Regions from separate parts of the Thermopolyspora sp. NPDC052614 genome, predicted to be linked through region 1. Evidence: riboswitches for the same ligand, from Rfam matches in the RefSeq annotation. Region 1 holds a riboswitch; each other region holds the start of a gene.
What was found. Region 1 has a riboswitch for S-adenosylmethionine ahead of AB0K60_RS12240 (DUF3293 domain-containing protein). Riboswitches for the same ligand answer to the same signal wherever they lie in the genome.
Positions count from the first base shown of each region.

Region 2: it holds a riboswitch for S-adenosylmethionine, as region 1 does, so the genes downstream of both, thrC (threonine synthase) here and AB0K60_RS12240 (DUF3293 domain-containing protein) in region 1, are expected to answer to the same signal.
Region 3: it holds a riboswitch for S-adenosylmethionine, as region 1 does, so the genes downstream of both, AB0K60_RS08730 (aminotransferase class V-fold PLP-dependent enzyme) here and AB0K60_RS12240 (DUF3293 domain-containing protein) in region 1, are expected to answer to the same signal.
Region 4: it holds a riboswitch for S-adenosylmethionine, as region 1 does, so the genes downstream of both, AB0K60_RS37395 (DUF3293 domain-containing protein) here and AB0K60_RS12240 (DUF3293 domain-containing protein) in region 1, are expected to answer to the same signal.

Region 1 covers NZ_JBFATZ010000005.1:12,356-16,561, reverse strand. Annotated here, with positions in the region: gene AB0K60_RS12245 (type ISP restriction/modification enzyme) at 1-2,185, shown strand, start outside; SAM riboswitch class IV at 2,446-2,554, shown strand; gene AB0K60_RS12240 (DUF3293 domain-containing protein) at 2,602-3,540, shown strand; gene AB0K60_RS12235 (hypothetical protein) at 3,891-4,206, shown strand, end outside.
Region 2 covers NZ_JBFATZ010000028.1:17,423-21,628, reverse strand. Annotated here, with positions in the region: gene AB0K60_RS35025 (cold-shock protein) at 1-79, opposite strand, end outside; gene AB0K60_RS35020 (MoaD/ThiS family protein) at 417-692, opposite strand; gene thrC (threonine synthase) at 706-2,016, opposite strand; SAM riboswitch class I at 2,032-2,175, opposite strand; gene AB0K60_RS35010 (RNA polymerase sigma factor) at 2,459-3,010, opposite strand; gene AB0K60_RS35005 (trehalose-6-phosphate synthase) at 3,146-4,206, shown strand, end outside.
Region 3 covers NZ_JBFATZ010000003.1:468,271-472,476, forward strand. Annotated here, with positions in the region: gene AB0K60_RS08730 (aminotransferase class V-fold PLP-dependent enzyme) at 401-1,810, opposite strand; SAM riboswitch class IV at 1,856-1,970, opposite strand; gene AB0K60_RS08735 (amino acid ABC transporter permease) at 2,311-3,369, shown strand; gene AB0K60_RS08740 (amino acid ABC transporter ATP-binding protein) at 3,378-4,130, shown strand; gene AB0K60_RS08745 (ABC transporter substrate-binding protein) at 4,188-4,206, shown strand, end outside.
Region 4 covers NZ_JBFATZ010000038.1:4,924-9,129, reverse strand. Annotated here, with positions in the region: gene AB0K60_RS37405 (winged helix DNA-binding domain-containing protein) at 1-630, shown strand, start outside; gene AB0K60_RS37400 (hypothetical protein) at 873-1,307, shown strand; SAM riboswitch class IV at 1,797-1,908, shown strand; gene AB0K60_RS37395 (DUF3293 domain-containing protein) at 1,960-2,469, shown strand; gene AB0K60_RS37390 (NAD(P)H-binding protein) at 2,666-3,499, opposite strand; gene AB0K60_RS37385 (TetR/AcrR family transcriptional regulator) at 3,574-4,170, shown strand.

The DNA.
Region 1 (4,206 bases):
TCCGGCCATGGGCACGGGCACCTTCCTGCTCAACATCGTCGACACGGTCGCCCGGACCGTGGCGGAGGAGGAAGGCGAGGGAGCCGTCCCCGGCCGCCTCAAGAAGCTCTTCGGCCGCCTCGTTGGAATGGAACGGCAGGCCGGGCCGTACGCGGTCGCCGAACTCAGGCTCAACCAGGCGCTCAAATCCGAGTACGGCGCCGAGGTCTCCGAAAAAGATCAGAAGCTCTATGTCATCGACACCTTGGACAGCCCGTTTGAGGAGACCGGGCTTCCGATCGGTTCGATATACGAGCCGATCGTCCGTGCGCGGCGAGAGGCGAACCGCATCAAACGGGAGACGCCGGTCCAAGTGGTGATCGGCAACCCGCCGTACCGGGAACGTGCCAAAGGCATGGGAGGCTGGATCGAGCAGGGTGCGGAGAACTCCGGGTACGGCATCCCGCTGAACGCCTTCAAAGCACCTGGGCTCGGCAGATACGAGTATGTCCTTTCCAACCTGTACGTGTACTTCTGGAGATGGGCGACGTGGAAGGTGTTCGATGCCCACCCCGAGCACCCGGCCGGCATCGTCGCCTTCATCTCCACCTCGGGATACACAACCGGCCCCGGCTTCGCCGGCATGCGGGAATACCTGCGTCGGACGGCCGATGAGGGATGGATCATCGACCTCTCCCCGGAGGGGCATCAGCCCGATGTTCCCACTCGGATTTTCGCCGGCGTCCAGCAGCCGCTGTGCATCGGAGTCTTCGCCCGGTACGGCGCCGGCCATCGGAACACGCCCGCGGTGATTCATCACATCAGCGTGTCCGGGCGCCGGACGGAGAAGTTCGCCCGTCTGGCGGAGTTGTACCTCGACGATCCCGAGTGGCGCGACTGTGGGACAGGCTGGCATGACCGGTTCCACCCCGCCGGCGCGGACGTCTGGCTGAGCCACCCGGCACTCGGTGACCTGATGCCCTGGCACGCCCCCGGGGTCAAGCCGAACCGAACATGGGTCTACGATCCGAACCCGGAAACCCTGCGGAGGCGCTGGGCGCGCCTGATCAATGCCCCCGCCGCGGAAAAGGCCGGGCTTTTCAAGGAGACCCGAGACCGGACAGTCGAATCCGTCGCCACGGAGGCCGGCTCCGACGGGGTGTCGGTAACGCCCACCATCGCTGAGGAGACCTCCCTAGAACCTCGAATCGAGACGGTTGCGTTTCGCAGCTTCGACCGGCAGAAGATCATCTACGACCTTCGAGCCATCGACTTTCCTCGCCCGGCGCTGTGGCAGGTGCGCGGGCAGCGGCAAATATTCGTGTCCGAGCAGCACGCCGAACCATTGGGAACGGGCCCCGGCCTGGTGTTCAGCGCCTACGTTCCCGATATGCACCACGTCAACGGCCGCGGTGGCCGGGTGCTCCCGCTCTTCCGGGATAACGCCGCCAGATCGGCCAACTTCGCTCCCGGACTGATCCGCCTGCTGTCCCAGCGACTCGATCTGCCCGTGACGGCACCGGATCTGCTGGCCTACATCGCGGCGGTGACCGCACACAGCGGCTACACCGCCCGCTTCTTCGAGCACCTGCGCACCCCCGGCATCCGGGTGCCCCTAACGGCGGACCCGGATTTGTGGAGACGGGCCGTACCGCTCGGCCGACGCGTGATCTGGCTGCATACCTATGGCGAGCGCTTCGTCGATCCCGGCGAGGGGCGCCCAGCCGGTCCCCCCAAACCGGACGCCGGTATTCGGGCCATGGCACGAGTGCGAATTCCGGGGAATATCGAGGAGATGCCGGACGACATTGTCTACGACGCCCAGACCGGGACTCTGCAGGTCGGTGGAGGTCGCATATCACCGGTGCTCCCAGAGGTCTGGGCGTACGAGGTCTCCGGGAGGAGGATCATCAAAAAATGGTTTGACTACCGGAAGAAGAATCCGGGAGGCCGAAAGTCCTCGCCGCTCGACCATATCCGCACCGAAGAGTGGCCTGCAGAGTTCACCACCGAACTCCTCCGTCTCCTACATGTGCTGACGCTCTGCGTGAAACTCGAGCCCGAACAATCCGATCTACTGGAGCAGATCTGCGCTGGCCCGCTCGTCACCGTAGCCGACCTGAAAGAATCACAGGTCCTTCCACCCCCGCCCGCCGCCCGCAAGGCGCCCGCCACCGAATCACCAGAGGCTCTCACTCTGTTGTGAATCAGCTTGCGGCGGACGGATGCCCAGATTCCTTTCCGCCGGGAAGGCTGCGAGAAGCGGTCGGGGTGCCGTACGGCCGCGGCGGCTGCCGGGTCCTCCCTGGAGGCATGGAGAGCGATGTGCGCGGTGAGGCAGGCTGCCGGCCGATCCTGATCCAGGGGCGTGGTCGCTTGGTGGCCTGGGCCGGATGCCCGGACTGCCGTCCGGTTTCCGGCTAGATGTTGACCATTGACGGCTTGCGTCGCTAATGTGCCGCCCTGGGTCATGAGTTCCAGTGTCAAGCCCCGGCTCGCTGGACGGCATCCCGCCCGCTGCGGGTGCCCCGGGTGACGACCCGCTCCGCGTGAGACGCGCGGAGAACGGCGGATCACCGGGGCCGGTCGGGCTACCGGGGTCCCAGGCCCCGGAGGTGCGTCATGCCCGTCCCGAACGATCTCCATGCCCTGCTTCTCACCCGCTGCCCGGGCTGCGGCGTGTTCTTCAACGTCATGAACCTGGGGCCGCGCGAGCCCGTCATCGAGGCGTTCCCCGGCGTTTACTACGCCCGGTGCCCGCACTGCAAGGTCCGGTGGCATGTGCACCCGCTCGGCACCGCGGAGCGCGACCTGGCCGACCCGTTCGTCGCCGAACGCCCGGCCGTGCAGCTCGACCTGGCCGCCGCCTGGACCGGCGCCGTGCTCCGGCTCACGCTGGACGACCACATCCTGCGGGTGGGCCCCGCGGCCGGCGGGCCGGACGCCGACGAGATTCCGCATCCCCTGGACGAGGTGGCCCACGTGCTGACGGGCTGGAACCCGGGTGGTCTGCCGGGACGCCTGGCCCACAACCTGGACGCGCACCAGCGGCTGCTCGACGAGCTGCGTGAGCGCGGCCTGCGTCTGTGGACCGATGCCGCCTGCCACCATCCCGAGTTCGCCTGGGCCGAGCGGTCGGTGGTCGTGGTGGGAGCCGAGGAGAGCCTCGTCCTGGAGGTCGCCCGCCGGTTCGGCCAGCCGGCCGTCCTGCGCTGGACGGTGGGGCTGCTGACCCCGATCGGCACTCGCACCTGGGAACCCCTCGCCGACGGCGACCCGGTCGTCGTCACCCGGCTGCCGCAGCGGCCCTGCGTGATGACCGGCGAGGCCCGGGACGAGGTCTGCCGCAACCCCGGAGGGCCGTGGATCAGCCGGTCGATACACTTCGGCGCGGAGTGGAACGACCGGCGCGCCTGCCTCTACGCGGCTCTCGGCTGCGACACCTGCCATGGCGGGCGGGCCGGCGGGGTCGTCGGCATGGCCGTCGGCGATGTGTCCATCGAGCGCAGCGTTCCCAGCCGGTACGGCCTGGCACGCCGGGCAGCCGTGGCCGGAATGTGACCCAAAAAGGCTGTGCACTTCGTTCACGGTAGCCGTATAAGTGGGATACCTGCCTCTTGCGCATCAGTTGTCCTCCTTTGTCCCGAAAGACCAATAGATGGAACTCCTCGACGCCTGCGCCCGGCTCGGCGCTCTCGCCCCCCACCCGCTCGACGACGAAGTGCGCCGGTCGATCGGGACGCTGCCGCCTCCGCGGCCTCCCGCAGGCGAGGGGTGCCGGTCAGGGAACCGGCCAGGTCGGCGAGGGCCTCCGCCAGTTCGACGCCCGGCTCCTCGCGGGCCTCGAACACCTCGACCCGGATCGCGTTCGCGTACGCCGCCTCGAGCGCGGGGCATCCCTCCTCGCCGAAATGCCCGAGGTACCGGGACTGCACGCCTTCTGCCTGGACCGGCTCGCCTGGTGCCGCGCCCAACTCGGCCATCCCGACGAGGCCGTATGGCTGGCCCGCCGCGGCGTCGCCCTGCTCGAACCGACCGCCGGAGACGACCACGACCCCCACCTCCCCGAACTGGGCGTGCTGCTGTGCGACCTCGCCGGCTACCTGCTCGCCTGCGAGCGGCCCATCGAGGCCCTCGACGCCGCCACCCGGGCGGTGGCCGTACGCGAACGCCTGCACGCACGCGACCCCAAGCGGTTCGGGGGCGCCCTGGCCGAGGCGCTGCGGC
Region 2 (4,206 bases), on a different contig from region 1:
ATACATCCTTACCACCGTCTACCGCGATGAAGCCGTAGCCCTTGTCCGCGTTGAACCACTTGACGGTGCCCTGCGCCACTTTCCGACTCCTCTTACTGGGCTTCGGAACCTCGCCCATTCACCGCGAGGTCCCTGACCTCCGAGCCGGGAAGTCGCCAACTTCCCGGGCACGTCGATCGTCCTCGACGATACCTGTGGCATGCCGTGGGGCAACAGAGTCAATCGCCAAACTCACCCTTGACGTTCGCTCTAAGCGGGACGCAATTGGGCCCGCTTCCGGGAGGCGAATGACAATTTAGGTATTTTGTATCCCGTTTCTTAAACTTCGTTACTGATAGCCCAGCACGTCACCGGCCCTGGACGCGACGACGCCCGCGTCGGCAAGGCCGTACGCGGGCGTCGGGCGATGCGGAGAGTCAGCCTCCGGCCACGGCGGGGATTATCGAGATCTGCGCCCCTTCGGGGATGGAGGTGTCCAGTCCATCGGCAAAACGGACGTCCTCTTCCCCGACATAGACGTTGACAAAACGGCGAATCTTGCCCGTTTCGTCCAGAATTCGCCCGCCGATGCCCGGATAGTCCGCGTCCAGCTTCTGCAGTACGTCGCGAAGGGTCGCCCCCTCTCCGGTGACCTCGGCGACACCCTGCGTATATGTGCGGAGAATCGTCGGAATCCGTACTGATACGCTCATAATAACGACCCTTTCAGGAGTTGTCGGGGAATGCAGCGCGAAAAGCGTCGAGAGACGGGCGGATCACTGCGGTGGGCCGCGCCCCGGCGGACACCGCGTCGAGCGTCTTGAGGCCGTCGCCGGTGTTGAGGACGACCGTCTCCGCGTCGGGGTCGATCCTCCCGTCCGCCACCAGCTTGCGCAGCACGCCGACGGTGACGCCGCCCGCCGTCTCGGCGAAGATGCCCTCGGTGCGGGCGAGCAGCCGCACGGCGTCGACGATCTGCTCGTCGGTGACATCCTCCACCGCCCCGCCGGTCCGGCGGGCGATGTCCAGCACGTACGGCCCGTCGGCCGGGTTGCCGATCGCCAGCGACTTGGCGATCGTGTCGGGCTTCACCGGCCGCACCACGTCGTGCCCGGCCTTGAACGCCGCCGACACCGGCGAGCAGCCCTCGGCCTGCGCCCCGAAGATCTTGTAGGGCCGGTCCTCCACCAGCCCCAGCCTGATCAGCTCCTTGAAGCCCTTGTCAATCTTGGTGAGCTGCGAGCCGGACGCCACCGGGATCACGATCTGGTCCGGCAGCCGCCAGCCGAGCTGCTCGGCGATCTCGTACGCCAGCGTCTTGGAGCCCTCCCCGTAGTAGGGCCGCAGGTTGACGTTGACGAAGCCCCACTTGTCGCCCAGCGGGTCGCCGATCAGCTCCGAGCAGAAACGGTTCACATCGTCGTAGGTGCCGTCGATCGCCACCAGCCGCTTGCCGTACACCGAGGCCATGACGATCTTGGCCTCCTCCAGGTTCGCGGGGATGAACACGCAGGCGTCGAGCCCGGCGCGGGCGGCCGCCGCGGTGACCGCGCCGGCGAGGTTGCCGGTCGAGGAGCACGACAGCGTGTGGAAGCCGAACGTGCGGGCCGCCTCAAGCGCGATCGCCACCACCCGGTCCTTGAACGAGTGCGTGGGGTTGCCCGAGTCGTCCTTCACGTGCAAACTGCGCAGGCCGAGCTCCTTGGCCAGGTTGTCGGCCTTGACGAGCTTGGTCCAGCCCGGCGCGAGGTTGGGCTTGGCCGCGACGTCGGCCGGCACCGGCAGCAGCGGGGCGTACCGCCAGATGCTCACCGGGCCGGACTCGATCCTCGCCCGCAGGGCCTCGCCGACCTGGTCGGCGGCCGGACCTTGCTCGGTGTTCCACGGGTATGCCACCTCAAGTGGCCCAAAACACTCGATACAGGCGAAGTTAGGGCCGAGATCATACAAAGCCCCGCACTCTCGGCAGGACAGGCCGATGGCGGGGCCGAAGTCGTAGGTGGACGTCGAGACGGATTCCGTGCTTGCAAGCGCCATGAAGCGAGGCCTTTCTCCTCATCTTCACCCGGCGACCACCCTGGTCGCGGGCCGGAATTGGCACCTGTCCCGGGCGGCCCCGCGGATCGCGAGCGCAGCTACACCGGGAGGGTTGCCGGGGCTTCAACGGGCCGGTCCCTCCACCCCTCTGGATGAGCAATCTTCAGTTGTACCCACGGCGGGGCCCGATCGAGTGATTACAGCCGGTGAGCAGACAACCGGCGGCGGCCCCGATCCCCGGAAACCCGACATCGCGGCAGCGCATGGGCCGAACCGCACGGGTATCCATAAAGACTTTACAACGGGGTAACGGCGAACCGAGGGCGTGTCTCACTCCGCGAGACCGGCCCGTCCGATCCCGCCCCCTCCAGGCCCTGCCCCGGTTGCCGCCCCGGTTGCCGCCCCGGTTGCCCAGCGTGACCGCCGCGCCGCCCCGGAGGCGTCAGCCGTACGCCTCCCCGAGCGCGGACTGCACGTACTTGCGCGCCTGATGGATGCGCGACTTGGCGGTGCCGAGCGGGATGTCGAGCTGCTCGGCGACCTCCGCGTAGTCGAGCTGGCAGATGTCGCGCAGCACCAGGGCCTGGGCCAGCTCGGGCTTGTCGGCCTCCAGCGCCTCCATCGCGTCCAGCAGGTCCAGCCGCGACCCGGCGATCACGCTCACCCGCCGCGGGTCGGGGCGCTGCTCGGGCAGCTCCTCGGCCTGCTCCGAGGAGCGCCGCTTGAGGCTGCGGTACGTCGTGCGGGCGCAGTTGGCCGTCACGATGTGCAGCCAGGTGCTGAACCTCGCCCGCCCCTCGAACCTGCCGATGTTGCGGGCCACGGCGAGCAGCGTGTCCTGGCAGGCCTCCTCGGCGTCCTGCTGGTAGGGCAGCAGGCGGGCGCAGTGCCGCAACACATCGGGTTCGATGCGCCGCAGCAGCTCTCCGAGCGAACGATGATCCCCCTGGGCGGCTGCGCGGGCCAGCTCCTCCGTCGTCTCGTCAAGCGCCATCCTCGTCAAACCCCCATTCGGCCGAACCACGCATCGGCGATTCCGTCCTGCGCGGTCATCCTATTGGCGAGGACCGCTTTTGGTTAGCCTGCTGACAAGGCCGCCGGCGAGGGCCCAAGCGAGTGGAGCGGATCGATGCACGCAGTCCTGGTCGCCTCCAACCGGGGGCCGTGTTCGTTCACCCTGTCCGAGGACGGCGTGCTGACCATGCGCCGCGGCGGCGGCGGGCTGGTGTCCGGCCTGGTGGAGGTGGCCAAGGAGACCTCGATGTTGTGGGTGTGCGCGGCGCTGTCCGACGGCGACCGCAGCGCGGCGCGCGGCGCGCCCGGCGGCAGGCTGGACCTGGCCGGCCACGACACCGGTCCGGTGCGCATGCTCGACATCCCCCCGGCGACGTTCCACCGCGCCTACAACGACGTGGCCAACTCCACGCTGTGGTTCGTCCACCACCTGCTCTACGACACCCCCAACTCCCCGCACTTCGGGACGCGGTTCCGCCGGGAGTGGGAGTCGTACCAGGACTACAACGCGATGTTCGCGGTGGCGCTCGCCGAGGACGCCGCGCACGGCGCGCGGGTGCTCATCCAGGACTACCACCTGGCGCTCGCCCCGGCGATGCTCCGCGTCGAGCGCCCCGACCTGCGCATCGCGCACTTCTCCCACACGCCGTGGGCCCCGCCGGAGTACTTCTCGCTGCTGCCCGACGACGTGGCGTGCGAGGTGCTGTCCGGCATCCTCGGGGCCGACCACGCCGGGTTCCTCACCGCGCGGTGGGCGACGGCGTTCATGGACTGCTGCGAGGCGGTGCTCGGCGCGCAGGTGGACCACGCCGCGCGGACCGTGGTGCACGAGGGCCGCACCACCCGGATCGGGGTGCACGCGCTCGGCGTGGACGGCGAGGCGCTGGTCGCGCGCTCCCGCGAGCCCGACGTGGCCGCCCGCGTCGACGCGATCCGCGAGCTGGTCGGCGACCGGCGGCTGATCGTGCGCATCGACCGGACCGAGCTGTCCAAGAACATCGTGCGCGGCCTGCACGCCTACCGGGAGTTCCTCGCCGACCACCCCGAATGGCACGGCCGGGTGGTGCACCTCGCCTTCGCCTACCCCTCCCGGCACGACCTGCCCGAGTACCGCGAGTACACGGCGGCCGTGCAGCGCTGCGCCAAGGAGATCGAGGACGAGTACGCCACCGAGGA
Region 3 (4,206 bases), on a different contig from region 1:
CGGCACAGGTCGATGTCGAGTCTGGCCACGAGGCGCAGCGAAACGCCTGCGTGCTCAGACGTGATGATCATGACGGTCCCGCCTTCCATGCGGTCTGCGATATCCGTGCACCCGCGGTCTCGCGCATCCCATGCGGATCCATGCCGCTACCGGAGATGCGAGCCGTCCCACGGGATCGACCGTCTAACCCATATAAACAGTAGGAAATAAAGGAATCTTCGTCAAGCCCATTGGTTAAGCCGACAGCCGCAAGTGTCTTGGCGAGGACCCGAGGACGACGCGCGGCTGCGGGCAGGGCTGTATCCAAGGGGCCGATGGCTGACAGCGGCGTCGAGGCCGACGGGTGGGCGCAGAACTTGCCATCCCGCACACCAAACCGGCAGAGACGGCCCGCCGAGCATCAGACCTTCCCCTCGACGATGTCCCGCAGGGCCGCGATGAGCCGGTCGACGTGCTCGTCGGTCGTCCCGATGCCGATCGACGCCCGTACGGCCGCCCCCGACCCGTCCACGCAGCCGCCCTCGCCCCCCACCAGCCTGCGTACCAGCGGATGGGCGCAGAACTTGCCGTCCCGCACGCCGATGCCGTACTCGGACGAGAGGATCTCGGCCACCTCCCGCGCGCCGCGTCCGTCCACGGTGAACGAGACCACGCCGATCCGCGGGTGATCCGGCCCCCACAGCGCCAGCTCGCGCACGCCGTTCGGCAGCCCGGCGCGGAGCCGGGCGGTGAGCCGTTCCTCCTCCCGGACCAGCTCGGTCCATCCGGCGGCGGTCAGCGTTTCGCAGGCGGCGGCGAGCGCGATGGCGCCCAGCACGTTCGGGGTGCCCGCCTCGTGTCGCTGCTCGGGGTCCGCGCTCCACTCCACCTCGTCGCCGACGTTCTTCGACGCGCCGCCCCCGCGCAGGTACGGCTCGGCCCGCGCGAGCCAGTCGCCCCGCCCGATGAGGGCCCCCGCCCCGAACGGCGCGTACAGCTTGTGGCCGGAGAACGCCACGTAGTCCGCGTCGAGCGCCGCGATGTCCAGCCGGCGATGCGGTGCGAACTGCGCGGCGTCCACCGCGATCCGGGCGCCGTACCCGTGGGCGACCGCGGCCAGGGCGGCGACCGGCCACAGCTCGCCGGTGACGTTGGAGGCGGCGGTGACGACCAGCAGCGCCGGGCCGTCGAGCGCGGCGAGGGCGCGATCGGCCGCGCGTACGGCCTCGCCGGGGGACGCGGGCGGCGCCAGGCGGACGGCCCGGCCCCACGGCAGGAGCGAGGCGTGGTGCTCGCTCTCGAAGACGACCACGGTGGTGCCGTCCGGCAGGCAGCGGGCCAGCAGGTTCATCGCGTCGGTGGTGTTGCGCGTGAACACGACCGCGTCGTCCGGCCGGGCCCCGGCGAACGCCCGAACCGTGTGCCTGGCCTGCTCGTAGCGGGCGGTGGTGAGCCGGGAGGCGTATCCCGCGCCCCGATGCACGCTGGAGTAGGCGGGCAGCGCCTCGGCGACGGCCTCGCTCACCGCCTCCAGACAGGGCGCGCTGGCGGCGTAGTCGAGGTTCGCGTACGGCACCTGCCTCCCGTCCTTGACCGGCACCCGCAGGTCCGCGCCGAGCACGGCCGGGATGCGCGTCACGGCGGACGACCGGGCGCCGGAGGACGACGCCGCTGGCGACGGCACGCCGGACGTCGGCGCGCTGGACGTCGGCGCGCTGGACGTCGGCGCGCTGGACGACGACACGGCGGGCGTCTGCGCTGGCGTGGACGACGCGGGGTCGGGCCGGACGGAACCGGCGGCGGCGGAGTCGAGAATCGTCAAAATGGACATGCCAAGCCTCCAGGGGCCATTGGCCCCCGTGGCGTCCGCTCAAGGGGCCCGCGCTTGCCCGACGCCCTTCGCGCCAGGCCAGGTCCTCACCCGGGGCACCCCGCCGCAGACGGAGGGTTGCCGGCCAGCAAGCCGGGGCTTGACGCTGGCGCTCATGACCCATCCGGAACTATAACCCGTTCCGGCCGGGCGGTCGCAAGCGGGTGATCGAAGAAAAACCCTCAAAACAAGTAGGACTTGACGGAATCAATCTCTCATGTTGCAGTAGGGCCATGCGCCCCCAGGCACTGCTGACCCGGCGAGGTCACATCGACCACTGCCGCGTGCGGTCATCTCTGTGTCACGGCTGACCCGCTGATCGCCCGCGGCCTCCGGCCGCCCATCTCCCGTACCCCACGGCCCCCGTACCCGGCTCGACCAGGCCGCCATGCCCGCATGCGCCTCGGCCGACCGGCGCGGGGGCCGCCCCACATCCGCCCCCAGCGGGCCGAGGAGCCGCCGTGAGCCTGACCCAAGCGCTCGACCACGACACCACGCACGACTCCGCCGACACCTTGCGCGTGGTGAAGGCACGCCACCCCTGGCGCTGGATCGCGACCGCCGTCGTCCTGGTCCTGCTCGCCATGGCCGTCAACGCGCTGATCACCAACCCGGCCTGGGACTGGCCGGTCGTCGGCGAGTACCTGTTCCACCCCTCCGTCCTCAACGCGGTGCTGTTCACCCTGCAGCTCACCGCGCTCGGCATCGTCCTCGGCTTCCTGCTGGGGACCGTGATCGCCCTGATGCGCCTGTCCCGCGTCCCGCTGCTGACGTCGGTGGCGTGGGGCTACGTCTGGCTGTTCCGCTCGGTGCCGCTCATCCTGCAACTGCTGTTCTGGTACAACCTGGCCGCGCTGTACAAGCAGATCTCGTTCGGCGTGCCGTTCGGCCCGGCGTTCTTCTCCATCGGCTCGATGGATCTGATCGGCCCGGTGACGGCGGCGGCCCTCGGCCTGGCGCTGCACCAGGCCGCCTACGCGGCGGAGATCGTACGCGGGGGCCTGCTGTCGGTGGACCCGGGCCAGTTGGAGGCCGCCGCCGCGCTCGGCATCCCCCGCGCCCGGCAGATCTTCCGCATCCAGCTCCCCCAGGCGATGCGGACGATCGTGCCCAACGCCGGCAACGAGATCATCGGCCTGGTCAAGGGCACCTCGGTCGTCTACATCATGGCGCTGCCCGAGCTGTTCTACCAGGTACAGGTCATCTACAACCGCAACGGCCGCGTGATCGCCATGCTGCTCGTCGCCGCGATCTGGTACCTGATCCTGACCACGGTGCTGTCGATCGCGCAGTACTACGTGGAGCGGCACTTCGGCCGCGGCCAGTCCCGCGCCCTGCCGCCCACGCCCCTGCAACGCGCCCGCCGCCTGGTCGAACTGCGCCGCGCCGCCCGCCGCCGGCGTCTCATCCCGGCCCCCGGCGGCCCGGCCCCCGCTCCTGACCCTGCCTCTGACCCCGCCTCTGACCCCGCCCCTGACCCCGCCCCTGACACTGCCTCTGACACTGGGAGCCCGTCGTGACCGCGCCCATGGTCGAGGTACGCGGCGTGCACAAGAGCTACGGCCCGCTGGAGGTACTGCGCGGCATCGACCTCACCGTACGGCCCGGCGAGGTCACCGTCGTGCTCGGCCCGTCCGGCTCGGGCAAATCGACCCTGCTGCGCTGCGTCAACCACCTGGAGAAGATCGACCGCGGGTACGTCACGATCGACGGCGAGTACATCGGCTACCGGCGGGTGGGCGACCGCCTGTACGAGCTGAAGGAACGCGACATCCTCCGCCAGCGCACCAACATCGGCTTCGTCTTCCAGAACTTCAACCTGTTCCCCCACCTGACCGTGCTGCAGAACGTGATCGAGGCCCCGCTGTCGGCGCAACGCAGGCCCCGCGCGCAGGTGGAGGCGCTCGCGGCCGAGCTGCTGGAGCAGGTGGGCCTCTCCGACAAGATCAACGCCTATCCCCGGCAGTTGTCCGGCGGCCAGCAGCAGCGCGTCGCCATCGCCCGCGCGCTCGCCCTGCGCCCCAAGGTGGTGCTCTTCGACGAGCCGACCTCCGCGCTCGACCCGGAGCTGGTCGGCGAGGTGCTTGAGGCGATGAAGACCCTCGCCCGCAACGGCACCACCATGATCGTCGTGACCCACGAGATCGGCTTCGCCCGCGAGGTCGCCGACACCGTGGTCTTCATGGACGACGGCCTGATCGTCGAGCAGGGCCCGCCCGCCCAGGTGCTCGACGCCCCCCGGCACGAGCGCACCCGCGCCTTCCTCGGCAAGGTGCTCTGACCTGCTCGTCCGGACGCCCCGAACCCCCTTGTGACGAACCCCTGAGAGGAATCCCCCATGCCATCGGTGTCCCGGA
Region 4 (4,206 bases), on a different contig from region 1:
GGTGGGCCATGGTCGTTCGGTGAGCGGCCCGCCTACATCGCGGCGGGGATTCCGCCGACGGTGGGGGAAGCGGCCGATCAAGCCCTGCGGACGCTGGTTCTGCGTTATTTGGAGGCGTACGGCCCGGCGTCGGTGGCCGATGTCGCGCAGTTCGCCCTGGTGACGCGGTCCAGGGTCCGCGGCGCGCTGAACGACCTGGCCGGAGGGCTCGAACGGTTGACCGGGCCCGACGGCACGGAGTTGTTCGACCTGCCCGGGGCGCCGCGTCCGGCTGCCGACACACCGGCGCCGCCGCGGCTGCTGCCCATGTGGGACAACGTGCTGCTGGCCTACGCCGACCGCAGCCGGGTCATCCCGCCGGGCTATCGCAAGCTCGTGACCCGGGTCAACGGCGACGTTCTGCCGACGCTGCTGGTCGACGGGCAGGTCGCAGGCGTGTGGCGGCGGGTCGAGGAAGGAATCGAGACCACCGCGTTCCACCCGCTGCCCCGCGAGACGTGGGACGAGCTGGCCGACGAGGCGCGGGCGCTCATGGCGCTGCTCGCCGACCGGGAGCCCGAGGTCTACCGCCGTTACAAGCATTGGTGGTCAGCCCTGCCGGGTGCTGAGGTGCGAATCCTCGCCGATTAGATTGCGGGCGGCCCAGGCGGTGCTAATCGCCGGGGCCGGGACACCAGGACAACGCTGGCGGGGTTTCCGGGGAGGAGCTCGGCCTGCTGCTCGCCCCCGCTGTGCTAATCAGCGCCAGTTGCCTGGTCGGCGCTCCACCCGCATGAAACATGAAATTGGCCGCTCATGACCGCCCCATCAGCCATCATTACAACCAGCGAGCATTGATAGCTGTCAGTGCACGGCTGTGTGGTGGGAGTGGGATGCCGACGAAGATGGGCAGCATGGCCTACGTTTCTGCTGCTCTGTTGCCGGCTATGGCAACTGTCAGTTGTTATCCGGTAGCGAGCGGCAAGTCGCGTGACCTCGGCTTCGCCCTTGGTGGTAAACCACGCGTGACGGGCACCAGCATCCTCGGGCAGGTCGGCGTGGTCTGCGATATCCCTCCGTCTCGGCACTATCTGACGCTCACGCTGGAGCGTCGTACGAGCGAGGGAAGATGGGATGAGCAAGCGTCGGTACGGGAGACCGCCATCCCTGGCGACGAAGGGGATCCGCTCATTGTCCAGGTCCTGGCCCCATGCGAACCTGGCCTGTGGCGAGTAGGTGCGTACGTGATCGGACTGCTGCACGGCAAGGAGTTCGAGTTCAGCGACTCCAGTTACGAGCGGGTGGTGAGCAAGCGTGAGTGTCGCTAAAGCTCGTCAGGCGGCTCACCTGATCGGTTGGGCACTGCGTCCCTCCAGGCCACGGCGCTACGCCGAGCAGCCGGCCGAAGTGCCGGGCGAGCCCGGCAGGTGGCGAGGGCTCTTCAGGCGCCTTGCCGCAGTGCCCCGGCTGGTCAAGTCCGCGCCGCCGCTTCCTCGTGACACAGGCCAGGGGTGGACGCTGCGTCGTGAGAACGATGTCTGGGCGATCCGTCCGGTGCGCGGCTGGCGGTCGTGGCCGTTCGTGCCGGCGGCTTATGTGAACCGGGAGATTCCGGGTGACGACCGCGAAGCGGCGTTGAGCTGGATGCTCCTTATCGTGGGGGAATAGGGAAGGTTGCGACGAGGCCAGGATCGGCCGGTCGTCGTCGACGTAGGCGATGATCGGGGAGGCGAGATTGACGAGAGTCTTCCGTACCGATCGCATCGCCGGGAAAGTCACATTGCGCCGGTTGCATTCTGGGTGCTAGCTTCCGGCTGGGTCACGAGTTCCAGCGTTCAGCCCCGGCTTGCTGGACGGCATCCCGCTCCGCTGCGGGTGCCCCGGGTGAGGACCTGCCCCGCGCGGGGTGCGCGGGGAAACGAGCGGATCACCGGGGCGGTGCGCTACCGGGGTCCACGGATCCCGGAGGGACGCCCTGTCATGACTTCGCCCGCCCTCGTCGTCGGCTGGACGCACTATCGCCAGGCGGTCGTACGGCTCCGCACCGCCCACGGTGTGCTCGCCGTACGGGCCCGGCCGGATGCCGTGACCATTGGGGAGTTTCCCGATCCGCGTGGGTGGACGGTGCACATCGTGACCGCCTGCAATCCGGGCGGCCGTACGGTCTCGGCGGCGGCCAATGCCCGTGCTCAGGCGATGCTGGTGGCCGAGGTGAGCGGGCGGGGGCTGACCTGGTGGCCGGCCGAGGGCGGGGACGAGCGGCGCCTGCATGTCGAGGCCAGCGTCGCGATCGTCGGGCTCGACGACGATGCGGCGCGCATTCTGGGGTGGCGCTACGGGCAGGATGCGATTTTCGCCTGGGAGCCGGGCAGGTGGCGGCTGTTGTCCTGCCTCGATGACCGTGCGGAGAGCCACGGCTGGGTCGCGGACCGGTTGCCGTGCGGCGATGTGGAGAAGGGCGTTGCCCGCGCCGTGCGGCGGGTGGCCTGACCGGGGCCGCATCTCGCGGTCGCCGCGCGGGCACTGCCGCGGCCGGGCACGTCGGCACGGGGGCTTCGTGTCCTGATCGGCGATACGGTTTCCATCTCGCCGCCGACGGCCCATCGGCGTGCCGGGCACGGCGGCTGAACGGCCGAGGACCCCGGGTGCATGTACCGGTGGGCCGTCTTACGGGGGTGCGGCGGAGTCAGCGGAAGGCCGCGGCGTTGCGCCGGGCCCAGTCGGCGAAGGTGCCCGGGGGGCGGCCGAGGATTCGTTCGGCGTCCGGGCTGACGGACTGTTCGCGGGCGGTCGGGGTGCCGAGGATGTCAAGGGTGGTGTCGGCCACCGGGGGCGGCATGAAGGTGAGCATCTGGGCGCGGGCCTCCTGCCGGGTCTGCTCGATGAAGGTGATGGGCTCCCCGATGGCGGCGGCGATGGCGGCGGTGCGCCCGCGTGGGGTGGTCGGCTCGGGGCCGGTCAATTCGTAGATCGCTTTTGTGTGGCCGGGCCGGGTGAGGGTGATGGCGGCCACGGCGGCGATGTCGTCGGGGTCGATGACCGGGAGGCCGACGTCGCCGAAGGGGGCGGCGACGGTGCGGGTGGCCTTGATGGAGGGGGCCCAGGCGTAGGCGTTGGAGGCGAAGCCGCCGGGGCGCAGGATGGTCCACTCGGCTCCCGATTCCATGACGGCCTGTTCGAAGGCGGCGAAGGCGCGGCCGTGTGACTCCGAGTGCGGGCGGGTGGCCACGCCCTGGGAGGAGAGCAGGACGATCTTGCCGGCGTCGGCGAACGGGGCGATGACCTGGGTGGGGTCGTCGGCCATCATCAGGTCTCCGCCGATCAGGAGGAACACGGCGTCCGCCGCGGGCGGCAGGCCGGTGGGCGGCTGTGCGAGATCCGCGGCGACCGTGCGGACGCCGTACGGGACGTCGGACGGGGTGATGCGGCGGGAGACGGCGGTCACCTCATGGCCCTGCTCGGTGAGAATGCGGACCAGGGTACGGCCGACGTTTCCGGTGGCGCCGGTAACGGTGATCACGGGGGCGTCCCTCCAAGTTAGTTAGTTGACTGACTTAGAAGGACTGTAACACGTCTCGGCCTATAGTTAGTCAGGTGACTGACTTGAAATCGTCCGCCCGAGCCCGGACGGCCGGCGCCAAACGGCAGCGGCTCATGGCGGCCGCCGCCGAGGTCGTCCACCGGCAGGGGGTCGAGCGCACCACGATCGCCGACATCGCACACGCGGCCGATGTCCCGGCCGGCAACGTGTACTACTACTTCAAGACCAAGGACGAGCTCGTCGCCGCCGCGCTGTCCGAGCACGCCCGGCGGCTGGAGCTGCTCACCGGCCGCCTGGACCGGCTCCCCGATCCGCGCGAACGGCTCAAGGGCCTGGTCGAGACGTGGGTGAGCCAGCGCGACATGGCCGCACGCTACGGCTGCCCGACCGGCACGCTCGCCAGCGAACTCGACAAACGCGACGAGGGCGGCCTGGACGTCGAGGCGGGCAAGGTCATCCGGCTGCTGCTCGACTGGGTGGAGCAGCAGTTCCGCGAACTGGGCCAGCCGGAACCCGACGGCCTCGCCCTGACGCTGGTGGCCGCCTATCAGGGCATGTCACTGCTGGCCAACGCCTTGCGCGACCCGCGGGTCATGGACCGCGAGGGCGCCCGCCTGCTCGCCTGGCTCGACTCCCTCGAAGCCGCCTGAGATCGACATCGCATTCGTCGATCGAAGTGTGTCCAG